2 regions of the Faecalibacterium duncaniae genome follow, and region 2 is predicted to be linked to the other one. Evidence: a T-box and tRNA genes for the amino acid it is inferred to sense, from the RefSeq annotation. Region 2 holds a T-box; the other holds one or more tRNA genes.
What was found. A T-box is a leader RNA that pairs with one kind of tRNA and senses whether it is charged. The one in region 2 lies ahead of asnS (asparagine--tRNA ligase), so its partner is inferred to be a tRNA-Asn.
Positions count from the first base shown of each region.

Region 1: it has a tRNA-Asn gene. The T-box ahead of asnS (asparagine--tRNA ligase) is inferred to sense a tRNA for this amino acid. The anticodon was not compared.

Region 1 covers NZ_CP048437.1:1,064,146-1,067,557, forward strand. The annotation lists gene GXM22_RS05115 (sigma-E processing peptidase SpoIIGA) at 281-1,147, opposite strand; tRNA gene GXM22_RS05120 (tRNA-Asn) at 1,639-1,715, shown strand; gene GXM22_RS05125 (peptidase domain-containing ABC transporter) at 2,188-3,412, shown strand, end outside.
Region 2 covers NZ_CP048437.1:459,552-462,963, forward strand. The annotation lists gene asnS (asparagine--tRNA ligase) at 45-1,433, opposite strand; T-box leader at 1,481-1,737, opposite strand; gene GXM22_RS02085 (YveK family protein) at 1,901-3,385, shown strand.

The DNA of each region.
Region 1 (3,412 bases), 600 kb from region 2:
GGTTCTGGTTTTGACAAGGGCTCCTTACTAGCGGGGGCTGAGCCGTAAGCAGCAGCTGGGGTCAAACCCCACCGTCATCCCTACGGGATGCCACCGCCCCTAGTAGGGGCGGCCTTGGCAAAGAGGATAGGCTTTGCGCCATGCCAAGGGCCCCCCTAATAGCGGGGGCTGTCGCCGCAGGCGACTGGGGGGTTGAGCCGTAAGCTCTGCCTTTCACCTGTTAGGCAACGACGACCGCCGCCAGTGGCGGAAACAGGGAGAGGTTGTATGGAAGTGCAGCCTACCCATGCGCCAGGCTGCTGACGGTTTCGCTCCCCACCAGCACTTCCCACCCATCAGGCGGCGGGGGGAGGTCGGTGAAGGCGGCATAGAGGTGCTCGGCCCTGCCCTGCCCGGCGGGGGAGCCGGTGCAGCACAGGCTGGCCGGGACGGCCGGCAGGATACAGTGCCCGGCCACGGTGGTGCAGGGAACAAGGCGCACCCCCAGCGCCGGGTCGGGCAGGGGAGCGGCCCCGGCAAAGTGCTGCTCCAGATAAGTACCCAGGGCGGGCGGCAGGCGGCTCTGCACGGCACCGAACCGCACCAGCACCACCGTTCGGCCCGAAAGCGGCTCCTGCACCGAAAAGCCGGTGTCGCAGAAGGCCCGGACATCCAGCGCTGTGTCTGCCACGGTGAGCCGGGCGGGGAATACCTGCCCGCCGCCCCGGCCCAGAAAGCGGAGCACCCCCTGCACAGCCAGCACCACCCCGCCCGCGCCCGCCAGCAGTGCCCCCGGCGAGAGGGGCAGGTAGATGCAGCCGTTGTTGGTCTGGGCTCCGGGCAGGAGCAGCGCCCCCGCCAGCAGCAGATTTCCCGCGCAGAACCACCCCACAAGTCGGGCAAAGCATCTGCTCCCCGGCCAGCCGTAGGCAGCGGCCACCGTGAGGGCAGCGGTTGACACTTTATATAAGAGCGCGGCAGCGTCCGGCGCTTCCGGGGCCAGCAGGGCCAACGAGGAAGCTGCCCCCGCCGCCCCGCCCAACAGCAGCCGCCCGGCCCGGCACTCCACCCCGGCCAGCAGCCCCGCCGCCAGCAGGAACAGCAGCGTGAGCGCAAAATTCGTCAGCAGCAGGACATCGAGGTAGATCACAGTCTTGATGGGCGGCACCTTCTTTCTGGTAGAGATCAGTGTAGCAGAAGGTGGGGGAGAAAGAGGGCGAAGGAGAGGCTTTGCTTTTGCATAAAACCTCTCAGTCGCGGGCTTTGCCGCGACAGCTCCCCTAGTAGGGGAGCCCTTGGCATACCGTCGCGTTTTCGGGGGCTGGCGCTTCGCTCCTGTTTGCCCTGCTGGCGCAAAGTCTTTCCCTTGCGGCAGATGATGATTTTGGAGCCGAAGGCGAATCAATCGAAAAACGAATCTCCTGCCAAGGCCTCCCCTACTAGGGGAGGTGGCATCGAGCGTTAGCGATGATGACGGAGAGGTTGTATGGGAGGGACAGCCTGACCTTTCGCTGCTGCAAGGCTTTGACTGAGAGGGTTGAGCCCTTTTGAAAAACATTTTTCACAAATTTCCAAAAAAGGCTTGCAAAAGGGAGCGGGAAGAGTTATAATACATCTCGCAGTCAATTGTGCGCTGCGGAATTGCGTTTTGAAAGATGTGCCTCTTTAGCTCAGTCGGTTAGAGCACCTGACTGTTAATCAGGGTGTCGCCTGTTCGAGTCAGGCAAGAGGCGCCATTAGGCGGCGAGGGCAACTTCGCCGCTTGTTTTTTAACCGGGTGTTGTAACCAATCTGAGACTTTTTTCACAAAATCTTCAAAATTAATGGTTTCTTAAAAAATGTCCTCTTGAAGATGCTGTCAGATTGTGGTATACTACACCCAAACCTTGGAACAGTTTTTAAACGTTCTGTGGTGATTGACTCAGATCAAAGGGTAGGCGCTCCCTTCTTTTGATAGCAGCGGACTTCTGCTTTGCCCTGGTTCTCCGCAGGGCAGGGCAAAGCAGAAGGCTATGCGCTGTTAAACCGGAGTGCAAAAAGAAAACCTTTTTCATTTGTCAGACCTACGGTCAAAACAACAGCAAACTGGGGCTTGTGCAAACAGACCGGGTGTGCTAGAATAAAAGCCGTAGTTTTGAAATAGACACAGTACATTGAAAAAGAGATCGTTTGCTTTTGGTTGTCGGTCTCTTGTAAAGGAAACATCGTATGCGTTATACCTATGTGCGGCAGCACGATTCTACGGACTGCGCGGCCGCTTCGCTCGCAATGGTGTGCCTCCATTACAAAAAGGAAATCACCATCACCCGCCTGCGGGATATGATGGGAACCGACATGAAAGGCACGAACCTCGTTGGCCTGCAGAAAGCAGCCAATGAGTTGGGCTTCAGCACGGCGGCTGTCCGTGTTGACCGCGAAAACTTTTTAAGCGATTTCACACTGCCCGCAATTGCGCAGGTCATTACCGACCAGGGCCTGACCCACTTTGTGGTCATCTTCAAAAAGACGACCATCAAGGAGGACGATGCCCGCCGCAAGCATGTGGTGCAGGAAGAAGAACGCAAGGCTGATGCAAGCAAAAAGTACAAATGCAAGGATTACGTCGTCATCGGCGACCCTGCAAATGAACTGAAAAAGATCAGTCTGGATGAGTTCTATAAAAACTTCACCGGCGTGCTGCTGCTGCTGAACCCCACAGCGGAGTTCAAGGGCGGCACCGGCAAGCACAAGGTGGAGGGCAAAGAGGAAGCCAAGGCAGCCCGCAACAACATGTTGAAGCGGTACATGGATCTGCTGCTTCCCCAGAAAAAGCTGTTTGCTTACGCTATTCTCAGTTCAGTGATCCTGACACTGATCGGCATCGTGTCCACCGTCTTTAATAAGGCGATCATGGACGAGGTGCTGCCTTATGGGCTGAAAAGTCTGCTCATATCGCTCATTGTCGTGTTCAGTGTGGTCAACCTGACCAGCACGCTGCTCTCGACTGTGAGACAGTGGATCCTGATCTTTCTTTCCATTAAAATCGATATCCCGTTGATGCTGGGCTACTTCGAGCATGTGTACAAACTGCCGATGAAGTTCTTTGCATCCCGTAAGACCGGCGAGATCACCACCCGCTATTCCGATGCAGGCACCATCAAATCGGTGCTGACCAGCATTGCAATGAGCGTGGTCATGGACATTGTGATGGCCGTGGGTACAGGCTTTGTCCTGTTCCGGATGAACTCCTCGCTGTTCTCCATTACCCTGTTTACCACCGTTCTGAGCCTGCTGCTCGTCATCATCTTCAAGCAGCCCTACAAGCGGATTAATGAAGAGACGATGGTGCAGTCGGCCGTTCTGAACAGCCAGATGATCGAGAGCCTGCGCGGCATCGAGACCATCAAGTGCAACGCCTGCGAGGATCGCGAGCTGGAAGCCCTTGAGCGTGAAT
Region 2 (3,412 bases):
TGGCAAAGCCGACAGGCTTTGACTGAGAGGGTTGAATTTAATCCTTAGAAACCGTAAGCGGTGCGGGGGAAGGGCAGCACGTCACGGATGTTCTGGATGCCCGTGAGGTACATGATCATCCGCTCGAAGCCCAGGCCGTAACCGGCGTGCTCCACGCCGCCGAACTTGCGCAGGTTCAGGTACCACTCGTAGTTGGTCTTGTCCATGCCCAGCTCGTCCATGCGGGCTACCAGCTTGTCGTAGTTCTCCTCGCGCTGGCTGCCGCCGATCAGCTCGCCGATGCCGGGCACCAGCATATCAGCTGCGGCCACGGTCTTGCCGTCCGCGTTCATCTTCATGTAGAAGCTCTTGATCTCCTTGGGGTAATCGGTGACAAAGACGGGCTTCTTGAACACGACCTCGGTCAGGTAGCGCTCGTGCTCGGTCTGGATATCCACGCCCCACTCCACAGGGAACTGGAACTTCTTGTTGTTCTTCTTCAGGATCTCAATGGCCTCAGTGTAGGTGATGCGGCCGAACTCGCTGTTTGCCACCAGCTCCAGGCGCTCGATCAGGCCCTTGTCGATGAACTGGTTGAAGAAGGCCATCTCATCGGGGCAGTTGTCCAGCACGTAGCAGATGACGAACTTGGTCATGGCCTCGGCGGTGTCCATGTAGCCCTTCAGGTCGCAGAAGGCCATCTCGGGCTCGATCATCCAGAACTCGGCGGCGTGGCGGGTGGTAAAGCTCTTCTCCGCACGGAAGGTGGGGCCGAAGGTGTACACCTTGCCAAAGGCCATGGCCATGGCCTCAGCCTCCAGCTGGCCGGAAACGGTCAGGTTGACGGGCTTCTCAAAGAAGTCCTGGCTGTAATCCACGGTGCCGTCCTCGTTCTTGGGCACGTTCTGCAGGTCCAGCGTGGTGACCTGGAACATCTCACCGGCACCTTCGCAGTCGGAAGCGGTCAGCAGGGGAGAGTGGGAGTAGATGAAGCCATTCTCCTGGAAGAACTTGTGGATGGCGTAGGCAGCCACGCTGCGCACGCGGAATGCGGCGTTGAAAGTGTTGGTGCGGGGGCGCAGGGTGGGCATGGTGCGCAGATACTCCATGCTCATCTTCTTTTTCTGCAGGGGGTACTCGTCTGCGGGGCAGTCGCCCAGGATCTCCACGCTGTCGGCGTTCAGCTCAAAGGGCTGCTTTGCCTGCGGGGTCAGGACGATGCGGCCCACGATGCGCAGGCTGCTGTACAGGCCGGTGTGGATGACCTCCTCGTAGTTTGCCAGCTTGCCTGCCTCCAGCACGACCTGCAGGGTCTTGAAGCAGCCGCCGTCCGACAGGGCGATGAAGCCGATGTTCTTGGAATCACGGATGTTCTTGGCCCAGCCGCACACGGTGACCACCGTGCCGTCGGCGGGAGTGTTCTTGTACAGCGAGACGATCTCAGTACGTTCCATCTTTTTTTCCTCCGATATAAAAATAAAAAGACAGCTTTGCCCTGAATTTTCAGGGCGAACAAGCTGTCTTGTAATGTCCGCGGTGCCACCTGAATTACCGGAAGTGTCCGGTCGCTCGCGCGCTCCAATAAGCGCTGCCCTGGTAACGCTGGGCTTTGCGGCGCACCTACTGGCGGCGGAATGCCGTGTTCAGTTTGCAGCTCCCGGGTGTTCATTCGCGCACTGGCCCGCACGCGGCTCTCAGCTGCTGCCGCGCTCTCTGGAGCGTCCGGAATGCGTTACTTTTCCCGATCCTTGCTTTTCAGTAATTCTAAAAATAGCACAGCAGCACCGGTTTGTCAATCGGCTTTTTGTGGAAAAACGGTTGAATTCTGCCGGAAAGAATGATATTATTTATTCTGCTATAGTATGTGCATTGCACAAAACGGAACAAACATGAAGATTGGCTTTGTCCTGAGGAGTAGAGCATGAACGAAAATCAAACCACTTACCCCACCGGCGCACAGGATGAGGAAGAGATCGACCTCGTCGCGCTCATGGTGACCCTTCTGCACAAGCTCAAGCCCATCCTGCTGACCGCGGTTGTCTGTGCTGTGATCGCTGGCGGCCTTGCCGGGGTAAAGATCCTGCGCGGCGGCGCTGTTTCGGCAGAAGATCAGGTTGCTTATGAAGAGGCTCTGGCTGAGTATCAGCAGAAAAAGAAGGATTATGAGTTTGCTGTGCAGCAGTACGAGCTGACGGCGAAGAGCAACGAGGATGCGCAGTCTAGTGTGCAGGAAGCACTGAAACAGGCACAGGACTATGCAGAAAAGTCGCTGCTAAAAAATCTGGACGTTTATAATGTCTGGACGGCGCAGGCTGACCTTTATATTGACAGCGGCTACAAAATCCAGCCGGGTTCTGCGTATCAGAATGTTGACCCGACCGGTGCGTTGCTGGCTGCATATCAGAAACAGCTGGTCAGCGGTGACTCCATGAATGCTGCCGCTGATGCCGTAGGGGTAGATGTGCGCTACCTGAAGGGCGTGGTCACGGTAGAACTTTCCCAGAACGACAGTGGCGAGTATAACGGCGTGATGACCTTGCAGGCGTATGCTGCAGATCAGCAGACCGCAGAGAAAATTCTGAACGTGCTGCTGGGTCGTCTGGATCTGATCCATGATAAAGCGGCAGCTGCTGTGTGCAGCCACAGTGTACGCGTGATTGATCAGAGCGTGACACAGGGGGTCTCCACGGAACTGCGTGCGTTGCAGCAGACGAGCGATGAAGATGTTCAGAATCTGCAGAGCCAGCTGGTGGAACTGCAGAGTGCCCGTCAGGCGCTGGATGACAATCTGGCTTCTGCTAAGAGTACTTGGGAGAGTGCGGAGGAGCCCGCACTGGGCGGCGGCGCTGCCTCCTCGGTGGCAAAGTACCTGCTCATTGGCTTCCTGCTGGGCGGTGTGCTTGCCTGCGGCGTGGTCGTGGTCAAGTTCCTGCTGGACGGCATGGTCTACTCGGCCAGCGAGCTGAACCGCTCCACCGGCCTGCCCGTGCTGGGCGCGCTGGCCAGCGACCGCACCAAGAAAGCCGGAAAGCTGGATGCAAAGCTCTATCAGATGGAGGGCCGCCCCGATGGCAGCGCGGACGCTGAGATGCTCTGCCTGATGGCTCAGACCATCCGCAGCCGCGCCCCGGAGGCGAAGAATATTCTGGTCACCGGCGATCTGCCTGCGGACCAGCTGGAAGCACTGGCCGCTGCCCTGCAGGCCACGGAGCCCCTGCGCGGCCAAAGCGTGACCGCCGCCGAGAGCATCCTCAAGGTCGCTGCCACCGTGCCCCATGTGGTGGCTGCCGATGCCATTGTGCTGGCTGCCGACTGCACGGTCACCCGCACCGATGCCGTGCGGGAGCAGAACGAGAAGATCGTTCGGCTGGGCAAGCAGATCCTGGGCTGCATCGTATACGAATAAGCAGAAATAAAATAAACCTCTCAGTCT